Regions from separate parts of the Providencia lanzhouensis genome, predicted to be linked through region 3. Evidence: predicted binding sites of a transcription regulator. Region 3 holds the regulator's gene; each other region holds the start of a gene.

Region 1 (4,298 bases), 580 kb from region 3:
CGCGCAAAAAAATGCTAGAGAAAAACCGCATTTTGTAATTTTTACTCTGTTGTGAATATTAACCCTAGTTGCTTTAATGAGCTGCTAGGGTTTTTTATTTTAAGGTTATTTTGATAAAAATAGTGATGTATTTCATTGCAAACTAAATTTTATGTAATGAAGTCGAGCATGATGTGGAAACAGGGTAGTGAACAAACATGTGTCGCGTATTTCCCTTGAAACTGAGAGTGACTTTGCCATTATCTTTCTCATTGAGCTTGCATGCTAAGTCAGCGATGCTACTCCATTTTTCTCCTGATTTTGTTGTGATTACTCCCATCCAATAGCTCTGTTCGGTTGAAGAAAAAGTGAACTCTGTGATATCACTTAATTTTTTTCCATTCATAACATTATAAAAAATAAAAACATTTCCATACTCATTCGCATTGTTTTTGAAAGAAATTTCCACCTTTTTTAAGTCTTCATTCCATAGATTCTCGATAGAAAGCAAGCCTTTTGATATCGCCATGTTAAATTCCTTATGAATAAGAGTTTAAATGTATTTACTTATTTTGGCATCGATACTTTACTAAGTAATTAATATTGAATGTTATTTACTATTAAAAAAGAAGGAAAGATAAGATAGGGAAATGTATGGATGGAAAAGATGAGTAATAAAAATAAGCTACTTAAATCGAATAAATCATTATCAAAATAAAGTAGCTTAATAATTAGTCTTTATTTTTTGAAAGCTTTTGGTGAGTCAACCATAACGGCATCAGCACCAATTTCTTTAGCCAGTTGATAATCACTGTCACTATTTACACCAAATACAATGATGTAAGCGTTGCCATTTTTTCTAAAGCAGTCGATAGCTTCTTTATCCCATGAGAGTGTTGCTGGTGAACGCGCTTCACCAAGGGTATATTTCTCAACGACTTCAACTTTACGATGCAGCTCAAAACCATACCAACGGGTTGCAGATTTATCATTATCAAGCATACATTGATGGCTCATTACGCTGTTTGCCAGCATGGTGCGAGTTTCATCTCGGCTTTCAAATAGTTGCAGTTTAGAGGAAAGTGGCTTAAGCGCTTTTAAAAATGCATCGTTAGTGGAATAAAAACGCACTTGGTTAAACGCGTTGGTTTTATTTAATAATGCCAAAATAGCTTGAGCTTGAGTATTAGGGTCTGCATCAGGAGATTTTAAGTCGATATAAAAAATCGTATCGGGGTATTTTTTTAAAACATCTTCTAGTGTGACGATAGTGGTTTGCGAAGTAGGTAGTTGCTGGTTATTTTTCTGATTAAATTTATACGCCGCATTTATCTGGCTTAATTGTTTGGCGGAATAATCAGAAATAACGCCACTTTTATCCGTTAAAGCATTTAAATCACTCGGACGATAAAGGACTAATTGATTATCTTTACTGAGCTGAACAGTTAACCAAATTGCATCAACTTTATTGCTTTTGGCTTGTTCTATAGCATAAAGGGTATTTTCAGGGGCATCTGCGGTACCTGCGCGGTGCGCCACAATCTGCGGCATTAATGCGAAAGCGGATTGGCTAACCAAAAGTAGTAAGCCTATCGTAGCGGATTTTTTTAACACTGACGTTGATATAATTTGCATTTGCATAATCCATAATAATAGAAAATTCAATGAACTAACATGAGATTGACCGAGTGGTTGTTGTAATATGTTTCATCCGTTTTGTAAGCAATGAGCCTATAAATTAGGAGTAACTTTTTACTTTTTCGGTTATTTACAGTATTTCAGGAATACATTTCAATCAGATGAATAAGGTTGCATAGCTAATAAAACCACTGTATATTTATTCAGTAATTATTGGTTGGGGCGGCTATCATGCGTAAAATTATTCATATTGATATGGATTGCTTTTTTGCAGCGATAGAGATGCGTGATGACCCAAAATTACGCAATATTCCACTGGCTGTCGGGGGAAGTGCAGACCGACGTGGCGTATTGAGCACTGCAAATTATGAAGCGAGACGCTACGGTGTTCACAGTGCAATGTCGACGGCATTGGCGTTGAAATTATGCCCTCACCTGAAAGTCGTACCCGGTCGTATGGCGGTTTATAAAGACGTTTCCCATCATATTCGCCAAATATTTGCCCGCTATACCGATCTGATTGAGCCATTATCTTTAGATGAGGCCTATTTGGATGTGACTGATTGCCAGCAGCTTCACGGCTCTGCCACGCTTATCGCCGAGGCTATCCGCCAGCAAATTTTTGATGAACTTCAACTCACAGCTTCTGCGGGAATTGCTCCGATTAAATTTCTCGCCAAAATTGCCTCTGATATGAATAAACCCAATGGGCAATTTGTGATCACTCCACAGGAATTACCGGCATTTATTGCCACGCTGCCATTAAAAAAGATCCCCGGCGTTGGAAAAGTGACAGCGCAAAAACTTGCGGATATGGGGTTATTGACCTGCGCGGATGTTCAGCGCTATGACATGCTGGCGTTGGTAAAAAGCATGGGTAAATTTGGACAAGCTCTGTGGGAACGCTGTCATGGCATTGATGAACGAGCAGTAAATACCGAACGCTTACGTAAATCCGTTGGGGTAGAACGCACTCTCGCCAAAGATATTCATCAGTGGGAAGAGTGTTTGCCTTTACTCGATACTTTATACGATGAGCTACATTTTCGCTTAGAGAAAGTGAAGCCAGATCTGCGTATTGCTCGCCAAGGAGTGAAATTAAAATTTGAGGATTTTCAGCAAACGACGCAAGAGCATGTTTATCCCATTATAGATAAGCAGGATCTTATTCGGTTGGCACAGCAGGCTTGGGTAAATCGACGAGCAGGGCGGGGGGTTAGGTTAGTTGGTCTGCATGTGACATTGCAGAATCCACAAATTGAAAGGCAGCTTTCATTACTTTTATAGTTTTTATTATGTTTAAAGAATGAGAAAAATAGGGTCATAAACTGTCGCTTATGACCCTGATATTGATAGCTTAAAGCCTACTTAGTTTTTTACTGGGATAGCTTTTAAGATAGCAGTTAACAGTGTCCAGTATTGACCCACGCTCTCAATGTGAACGCGCTCATCTGGTGAGTGTGCTCCACGGATGGTTGGTCCAATGGAGACCATATCCATTAATGGATAAGGCTTTTTAAACAGACCACACTCGAGACCGGCATGGATAACCATGATATTTGGAATTTTACCAAACAGTTTTTGGTAAGTGTCGCTAACAATATGCATAACTGGTGAGTCTGCATCTGGTTGCCAACCTGGGTATCCACCTTCAGCACGGTGTTGAGCTTTCGCCAGTTTTGTCAGTGATGTCAGCATATTAACGACGTAATTTTTACCTGAATCGATCAGTGAACGAATTAAGAAGATCACTTCCGCTTTGTCTTCAGTCATCTTCACAACGCCTTCGTTCAGTGAAGTTTCAACAACTCCTTTTACCACATCACTCATACGGATAACGCCGCTTGGTGCTGAGTTTAGGAAGAAAACTAAACGCTGTTGGCAATCATTAGTCAGTGCTTTTAAGTCACTCGTTGTTTCATCTAACAGTAAAGCTAGGTTAGGTTCTACTGCGGCTAATTCATTTTTCAGAATGCCTTCGTAGCGAGTTCTCAATGCAGTTAATTCAGCCACTTTATCAGCTGGTACCGCGAAAGTTGCATGGCCTTCACGTGGGATCGCATTACGCAGTGTACCGCCAGTGAATTCCAGCAGTTTTAAGCTCAAGTCTTCAGCGTGACCCGCTAAGAAACGCGCTAACAGTTTGTTTGCATTACCTAAACCTAAGTGAATATCGCCACCAGAGTGACCGCCTTTAAGGCCTTTTAAGGTCATGGTGAAGGTTTTATAACCTTGTGGTAATGCTTCACGGGTTAAATCAAATGTGGCAGTGAAATCAACACCACCTGCGCAACCCATGTAAATTTCGCCTTCTTCTTCTGAATCGGTGTTGATCAGAATATCAGCTTGTAACCAGTTTGGTTGTAAACCGAAAGCGCCGTCCATGCCCGTTTCTTCGGTCATAGTCAGTAACACTTCCAGTGGACCGTGTTCAACGCTGTCATCCGCTAATACTGCTAATGCGGATGCCATACCGATGCCGTTATCTGCGCCTAATGTTGTACCTTCAGCAGTGACCCACTCACCATTGATATAAGGGCGGATAGGATCTTTAGTGAAATCGTGCTCTGTGTCGTTATTTTTTTGCGGCACCATGTCTAAGTGAGCTTGCAGTACAACAGGCTTGCGGTTTTCGTAGCCTTTTGTCGCCGGTTTACGGATTAAGATATTACCAACTTGGT
Region 2 (4,298 bases), 890 kb from region 3:
TTCGGCGGTTAAGTATCAGATTGCCACATTCGTTCTAGACAGCATGAGCGATGGCGTTCGCAAGATGTTAGCGAATCAGCAGTACATCCAGTATTTCCTGCGCAACATGGACACGTGGATGACGCAGGACGGCATTGTTGAAATTAAAACGCCAACAGGGGAAACGGTAAAACTCGAAAGCATCATTGCACTGAAGAAACTGATAGATGGGAAGTTGAGCTTGGCTGGCGGTACTATTTCTAAAAATGGAGAGGCCTTAACACTCAAGAATACATCAGAAAATCAAAGCCTTTATTTTGCAATTAGAGATACAAACGGGGTTTTGCGTGGCTATGTTGGAGCGCCAAATTCAGGAGATAGAATTGCTGTCGTCAACTCAAAAACAGGAAAAGAACTAGTTTTAACTGAGTGGGGAGCGCTTCAATATAACGGCAAGGATGTGATTCTTATAAATGATTATGGGGTTGGGCAAGTCAACTCACCGCCACATTTTGCTGATGTGAATAATTTTAGTGGAATTGGATGTGGTTTTTATTCTGCTAACTCAGTCAATACTGCAGGGCTATCCGCAATAAATGGAGGTCAGGGGTTTCACGGAGGTGGAATTCTAACTCGGTATTCGGGGGGGAATGAAAACTCAGAATTACTGCTTCTGGCAAATTATGGAACAAACTGGATACAGATGGTCAGAAAGGGTAATACATCGACGACAGCAGAACATTGCTCTGTTTATACAACGCGAAATACAACCAAAGATGCTAACGGAAACTTAAAAGCAGCATCTCCAATCATTAAAGTATTCTCTAATCACGCAGAAACTAACGACGAATCAGAGGGCGTTGAAGTCGAAAAGCTTGGTGTTGGTCGCTATAGACTCAAAGGTACTCTCGGCATGAACTCTGACGCAAGTTGGGGTGGCATCCATGGTGGTTTAGTAGTACCGAATGGGATTAATAATTTACCCCTCGTGTGGGCTGATTTTGACGTACTACCAGACGGTGACATCATCATTGAAACGCGCTATAGAAAGCACACACTTCATCCGCGACTCGAAGCGCAGCGCCTAATGACTTATCCAGAGTTTCTCGATGATAATAACATTGAGCGTGAAGACTATGACTATTGCGATATTCCCAATGGCCACTGGATTGATGTTCGTGTGAATATGCCGAGTGATTCTATCTACAATCAGAAGCTAGCTGAAGCAGAGCGATTAGCGAAAATTGAAGCGGAACGGGTAGCTAAAGAAGATGCTGACGAAACTGCGCGTGAGGAAGCGGAGAGATCAGGTGATGAATCTAAGCAAGAACAAGCAAGCAAACTAGAAGAGTAATAACTAAGGTGCGCCAGCTCGAGTAGTTGGCGCAATCTGATCATTTATCGAAATACTCCACCTCCTCAGTTTCTTTCATTTCAGGCATCCAGTCTCCATCATTCCAGATTTCTTCCAGCGTTTCTTCAATGTAGGTTTTCTTTTCGTTCTTTCCAAGACCATCAATAGACACATTCGCTTGAGATCCCCAGTTGATATCGATGTTTAAATCGGGGTATTTAGAGCTCAATCTTTTTGTGATCTCATTTCTCAATGCGTCGAAAGTCCCCATGGGTAACTTGCCTTTCATACTTGCAGCGAAGCGAACTTTAATTGTAACCATCTCACATCCTCCTTACATAAAATACTGTATATAAAAACAGTTAAATGATAGCTGTGATTATATACAGTAAAATATTAGTAGAGGTCAAGAAATAAGGTGAAATTTATCTTATGGCCAAGAAAATGACTTCCCCAAAACCATTTAAAGAATATCGTCAAATCAAGAGGTTAAATGATAGTTGAAAATGACATAAAACCAAGGGTTAATGCCATTTAAATGATTATGAATCAATAAGTTAAGTTATTATTAAGCGCATGAATAAAATACACATGCAAACTAGGTATAAATACGAAGTTAATCGCTCGCATTTCATACTGTATTGAATAGGGATATTTGGTCAAGAGTCGGATTTTGGCTTTTTGAATAAACTGAAAATAATCCGATGAGCGTTTTTCGTGAAATTTTAAATTTTTTGACGTATATCACAAAATTTAGATGCTATAAGTTAGTTATCAGCCCATGGTACACTGGGATAAATTGAGAATTCAGTACCAAAATGAAGACAAAGTATTTTTAATGGCTTAGCTTTATTGAATTGCTATTTAGTGAATAGATATCATTGATAATAAAGGCTATGCTTAAATTGAATTTCCACACTGAGCAACACGACTGAGCACGAAAGTAATGAGTGATTTTCTGGGCACATTTAAAACTGACACAATTTTTAAAGATGAAGTTGAAAAGACGCTGCAACCACCATCGATGTATAAAGTATTGTTAAATAATGATGATTATACTCCGATGGATTTTGTTGTTGAGGTGTTACAAAAATACTTTTCTTTTGATGAAGAACGCGCTACACAGATAATGTTAGATGTACATTTTCAAGGTAAAGGTATTTGCGGTGTCTATACTGCTGAAGTTGCAGAAACAAAAGCCGCTCAAGTCAATGCTTTTGCAAGGGAACATGAATATCCTTTATTGTGTACTATAGAGAAAGTCTGAAGAGTCTTAATATCAATTTTGGGAGGTGCTTATGCTCAATCAAGAATTGGAGCTTAGTCTAAATGTTGCTTTTACCAGAGCGAAAGACAATCGCCATGAATTTATGACTGTGGAGCACCTATTGCTGGCATTATTGAGCAATATCTCTGCGCGTGAAGCTTTAGAGGCTTGTAAGGTCGACTTGGTTGCCCTGAGACAAGAACTCGAACATTTTATTGCCCAAACTACGCCGCTATTACCTGAGAATGATACACGAGACACTCAACCGACTTTGAGTTTCCAGCGCGTACTGCAACGTGCTGTTTTTCATGTTCAATCATCAGGACGCAGCGAAGTGACTGGTGCGAATGTGCTAGTGGCAATTTTTAGCGAACAAGAATCCCAGGCGGCTTATTTATTACGTAAGCATGATGTTAGCCGCCTTGATGTCGTTAATTATATTTCCCACGGTACCATTAAAGGTGAAGATTCTTCTTCATCGGAGGATGATGCCGCAAACAATACACCGCCAAGTGAAGAGCAACCGGTCTCAGAAGACCATATGGATAACTTCACCACCAATCTAAATCAACAGGCTAAGAAAGGGAATATCGACCCGCTGGTAGGACGTCAGGCTGAATTAGAGCGTACCATTCAAGTGTTGTGCCGTCGCCGTAAAAATAATCCATTATTGGTTGGGGAATCCGGCGTAGGTAAAACGGCGATCGCCGAGGGCTTAGCATGGCGTATTGAGCAAAATGATGTGCCTGAAGTGATGAAAGATTGCACAATCTACTCACTGGATATCGGCTCATTGTTGGCAGGTACTAAATATCGCGGTGATTTTGAAAAACGTTTTAAAGCGCTGCTGAAAATGTTGGAAAAAGACCCGAAAAGCATTCTGTTTATCGATGAAATTCATACGATTATCGGTGCCGGTGCGGCATCGGGTGGACAGGTAGACGCTGCAAACTTGATTAAGCCGCTGTTATCAAGTGGGCGTATCCGGGTGATTGGCTCTACTACCTATCAAGAATTCAGCAATATCTTTGAGAAAGATAGAGCGCTGGCTCGACGTTTCCAAAAAATTGATATTGTGGAACCTACTCCTGAAGAAACTGTGCGTATCATTAATGGATTGAAACCGAAATATGAGTCTCACCATGATGTGCGCTACACCGCGAAAGCTATTCAGGCGGCGGTGGATTTATCGGTGAAATACATTACCGATCGCCATCTGCCGGATAAAGCGATTGATGTTATCGATGAAGCGGGAGCTAGAACCCGTTTAGTGGCGCCAAGCAAGCGCAAGAAAACCATCGGTGTACCTGAAATCGAAACTGTGGTGGCGCGTATTGCGCGTATTCCAGAAAAAACGGTTTCCTCTAGCGATAAAGATCGTTTGAGAACCTTAGACTCACGCCTGAAGATGTTAGTCTTTGGACAAGATAAAGCGATTGAGGCGCTGTCTGAGGCGATTAAAATGAATCGCGCAGGCTTAGGGTTAGAACATAAACCTGTTGGCTCATTCTTGTTTGCAGGACCAACTGGCGTGGGTAAAACGGAAGTCACCGTGCAGCTGGCAAAAGCATTGGATGTGAAACTGCTGCGCTTTGATATGTCCGAATATATGGAACGCCATACAGTTAGCCGACTGATTGGTGCTCCTCCGGGATATGTTGGTTTTGACCAAGGTGGTTTACTGACCGATGCCGTCAT
Region 3 (4,298 bases):
ATTTTTTTATATAAACGAGCTCCATCTCATTTATGTGATTTAAAAAACAGAAATCATTAAGCCAACATTCTCACTTCTAAATTAATTACTGAGTCATTCATTAATTAATTAAAATTGATATAGAACACTAAATGAATTCTGATAACTACCTTGTGATATTTTCTGATGTCAATTCTACATACGTGACATATGTTGTCAAAAACCACCCAAATGAAGCGTTGACTTGGTTTTTTATATCGACAAAATGCACAAAGACAACTTTTATCCACTGAATGAGTAATTAAATCTAAAGAAATGATGAATTACTTAGAAAGATTTATATGAAGACTTCATTTTGCATTTATAAAAATGTCTAAATATTGCAAAAAACCTATAAATATAAAAATCTATATTTATATTTAAATACAACTTAATAAACCGAACAGATGTAAATTTATTAGATTTAACATCTATCCAGTGTCTTTTTCGCGTCAGTAATCGCTACATAAGAAACAAGGGGTAAGATAAGTCTTAATTAAAATCAACGCTAAATAGTAACAATGAATTTCAATAATTGTTTTTATTTGGTTAAATTTAACACCCAATGATTAACTAAAATGTAGCAATTAATGATTTATTTAAAATAGAAAAAACCATCTCTTAAATAAGGAGTTCATTTTTTATTAATGTTGCCTTTATTAAAGTTAAAATTGCGTATTCAATTTAGTAAAAAATTGTTTATTTCATCACCACCATTTCAAACACAACAGAAATGGAAGTTATGGTAAACTAAACAGTAATAAAAACTTGAAGCTATCTAGGTGGGGCCAAACAAGATGAAAACAATCAGTGAAGACATGCTGCTTACGACGGCCGAACGTATTTGTCAGTCTCGAGGCGTGCGTTTGACCCCACAAAGAGAGACTGTTCTGCGATTAATTGCGCAGCAACACGGTGCGATCAGTGCTTATGATCTACTAGATTTACTGCGTGAAATAGAGCCTCAGGCTAAACCCCCTACCGTTTATCGCGGTTTAGAGTTCCTCATGGAACAAGGATTTATTCATAAAATTGAATCCACAAACAGCTATGTGGTTTGTCACCATGTGGATAATCCAAGCCATATTTCAGTGATGTTGATTTGCGATAATTGTGGCAATGTGACCGAAAGTGACTGCACGACTATCGAACAAGCGATTAGCACACTAGCGGAAGAAAATCATTTTCATCTCAGGCATACGGTGGTAGAAAACCATGGTTTATGTCAAAAATGTTTTGAGATTTCCAATTGCCAAGATCATGAACACTGTGAGCATAACCATCACGCCACGGTCAGTTCAAAAAAGAAGTGATATAGAATAAGTGGTCTACAGGAAGTAAAATAAAGGAAGCTATATAGCAACATGGAAGATGGCTATATAAAGAAAAACAGTATGAAAATAGCTATATAAAGAAAGGCTATTCAAAAAATAGAGATATTGAGTCTGCTGCCAGACTCAATATCTCATCATCAATGCCAATCACTGTTACGGATAACCCCAACAGCCAGGCCTTCAATGGTAAAATTCTGTTCGCGCAAATCAACCACGATTGGTGCAAAATCAGCGTTTTCAGCAATAAGTTCAACGCGATTACCTTGTTGCTTAAAGCGTTTAACCGTGACTTCATCTTCGATACGCGCCACAACAATTTGCCCATTATGGACATTCTGCGTTTTATGTACCGCAAGTAAATCACCATCCATAATACCGATATCTTTCATCGACATACCATTTACGCGTAATAAAAAATCTGCGTGTGGTTTAAATAATTCTGGGTCAACTTGGTAATGGCTTTCAATATGTTCTTGCGCAAGCAATGGTTCGCCGGCAGCAACACGTCCAATCAGAGGAAGCCCTAAATCTTCGGATTCTTCTTCTAACAACAGACGAATGCCTCTGGAAGCTCCAGAAACAATTTCAATTACCCCTTTACGAGCTAAGGCTTTTAAATGTTCTTCTGCCGCATTAGGCGAACGAAAACCCAAACTTGCTGCTATCTCAGCGCGTGTTGGTGGCATGCCCGTTTGCGAAATGTGGTCACGCACCAGATCGTAAACTTGCTGTTGTCGAGCTGTCAGTGCTTTCATCCCATTCCCCTGTTTGTTTATACAGTCAGACTGTGAGTATATACAGGTAAATGGGTATTGGGAACTGTTAAATTAGCCAAAATCTGCTTTTGTTGATGAATTTCTGGCTTTTTATCGCTTTTACTGTTTTTAGCCCACTAAACCGCAAAATAACGCGCCCATAATACGGTTCCCCAGATAAACAGTGCCAATCCTATCGTGACGAACACGGCTGCGGAGCCGATATCTTTCGCTCGCCCAGATAATTCATGGTATTCACTGCCAATACGATCAACAACCGCCTCAATTGCACTGTTAATTAACTCAACAATAGCGACTAACACAACTGAACCAATCAACAAAATCCTGTCAATTTGGCTAATATCCAAGCAAAAAGCTATAATTATCGCAATGATAGCAGCAATCGCTTCTTGACGAAATGCAGCTTCATTTACCCATGCTGCTTTTAAACCTTTAAGGGAGTATCCAGCCGCTTTGATGACCCGAGTGAGTCCCTTAGTTTGACTTGCCATATTTTTTCCTTAATTTCTAAACAATAATCAACTTTTGCAGTCAAAGTGAATTATCGATAACAGATCTAAACATTGCTTTCTGATATGATTGCGCAGCATTACTAACAAGAGGCTATAATCATTTATGTCACTATGGCGTAAAATATATTACAACACGTTGAATTTACCACTGAAATTATTGGTAAAAAGTAAACTAATCCCAACGGACCCGATAACAGAGTTACAGCTTGACCCAGGCAAGCCAACGCTGTACGTCTTGCCATATCACTCAAAGTCCGACCTGCTCACGCTTCGCCAACAATGCTTAGCGATTGGTTTACCTGATCCGCTCGTGGATAACGACATCAATGGCACCAAGCTTCCAGCCTATGTGTTTATTGATGATGGTCCGCGCGTGTTCCGCTACTACTCCCCAGATCCACGTAAAGAGTCAGTAAAAATATTCCATGCGTATCTGGATTTGCATAAAAACAATCCAAATCTTGATATTCAAATGCTACCTGCATCCGTCATGTTTGGACGTGCGCCGGGTCGCGAAGGGCATAAGCCTGCCCCGCTAAAACTCTTAAACGGTGTGCAAAAATTCTTTGCAGTCCTGTGGTTAGGGCGCGATAGTTTTGTGCGTTTTTCTCCGAGCATTTCTCTTGGCCAGATGGCACAAGAGCATGGCACTGATACCATCATTGCCAACAAACTTGCTCGCGTAGCACGTATTCATTACTCTCGTCAGCGTTTAGCTGCGGTCGGGCCAAAACTGCCTGCCCGTTATGAGCTATTTAATAAGCTGCTATCCTCTAAAGCGATTGAAAAAGCCGTTGAAGACGAAGCGCGCAGTAAAAAAATCCCATTACAAAAAGCCCAGCAAAATGCCGTGGCGATGATGGAAGAGATTGCTGCTAACTTCTCTTATGAAGCAGTGCGACTGACTGACCGTGTACTCGGTTGGACATGGAACCGCTTATACCAAGGGATCAATGTTCAACATGCTGAGCGCGTTCGCCAGCTGGCGCAAGATGGTCACGAAATTGTGTATGTGCCCTCTCACCGTAGCCATATGGACTACCTGCTGCTTTCTTATGTGCTTTATCACCAAGGCTTGGTGCCACCACACATTGCGGCGGGTATTAACCTTAACTTTTGGCCAGCCGGTCCTATTTTCCGCCGTTTAGGCGCGTTCTTTATTCGCCGTACGTTCAAAGGTAATAAACTCTATTCCACCGTATTCCGCGAATACCTCAGTGAGCTATTTGCTCGCGGCTATTCGATTGAATACTTTGTGGAAGGAGGTCGTTCACGTACAGGTCGCTTACTGGAACCGAAAACCGGTACCTTGTCGATGACCCTACAAGCGATGCTACGCGGAGACTCCCGCCCTATCACCATCGTTCCTATCTATATTGGTTACGAGCATGTGATGGAAGTAGGAACTTACGCAAAAGAGCTGCGTGGCGCTGAGAAAGAGAAAGAAGGCTTCTTCTCCATGGTACGTGGTCTGCGTAAACTACGTAATTTGGGTCAAGGTTATGTGAACTTTGGGCAACCAATTTCACTGACCCAGTACTTAAATAACCGCGTACCAAATTGGCGTGAATCTATCGACCCGATTGAACCACAGCGCCCGAGCTGGTTAAACCCAACCGTCAGCAGCTTAGCCGATAACATTATGGTGAATATCAATA

Evidence for each region. Region 3 encodes LexA, which represses DNA repair genes until DNA is damaged. Its sites were predicted from a motif close to TNCTGTATGTACATACAGNA; they were not measured.
Region 1: the regulator LexA is predicted to act here: its motif matches at 1,807-1,826, upstream of dinB (DNA polymerase IV).
Region 2: the regulator LexA is predicted to act here: its motif matches at 1,705-1,724, upstream of ACIH2S_RS06285 (DinI-like family protein).

The regions. Positions count from the first base shown of each region.
Region 1 covers NZ_CP174123.1:1,034,235-1,038,532, forward strand. The annotation lists gene nqrM ((Na+)-NQR maturation NqrM) at 1-38, shown strand, start outside; gene ACIH2S_RS04695 (hypothetical protein) at 143-508, opposite strand; gene ACIH2S_RS04700 (glycerophosphodiester phosphodiesterase family protein) at 718-1,614, opposite strand; gene dinB (DNA polymerase IV) at 1,849-2,904, shown strand; gene pepD (beta-Ala-His dipeptidase) at 2,986-4,298, opposite strand, start outside.
Region 2 covers NZ_CP174123.1:1,348,280-1,352,577, forward strand. The annotation lists gene ACIH2S_RS06280 (hypothetical protein) at 1-1,333, shown strand, start outside; gene ACIH2S_RS06285 (DinI-like family protein) at 1,374-1,655, opposite strand; gene clpS (ATP-dependent Clp protease adapter ClpS) at 2,280-2,600, shown strand; gene clpA (ATP-dependent Clp protease ATP-binding subunit ClpA) at 2,632-4,298, shown strand, end outside.
Region 3 covers NZ_CP174123.1:458,298-462,595, reverse strand. The annotation lists gene zur (zinc uptake transcriptional repressor Zur) at 816-1,331, shown strand; gene lexA (transcriptional repressor LexA) at 1,490-2,107, opposite strand; gene ACIH2S_RS02065 (diacylglycerol kinase) at 2,245-2,619, opposite strand; gene plsB (glycerol-3-phosphate 1-O-acyltransferase PlsB) at 2,744-4,298, shown strand, end outside.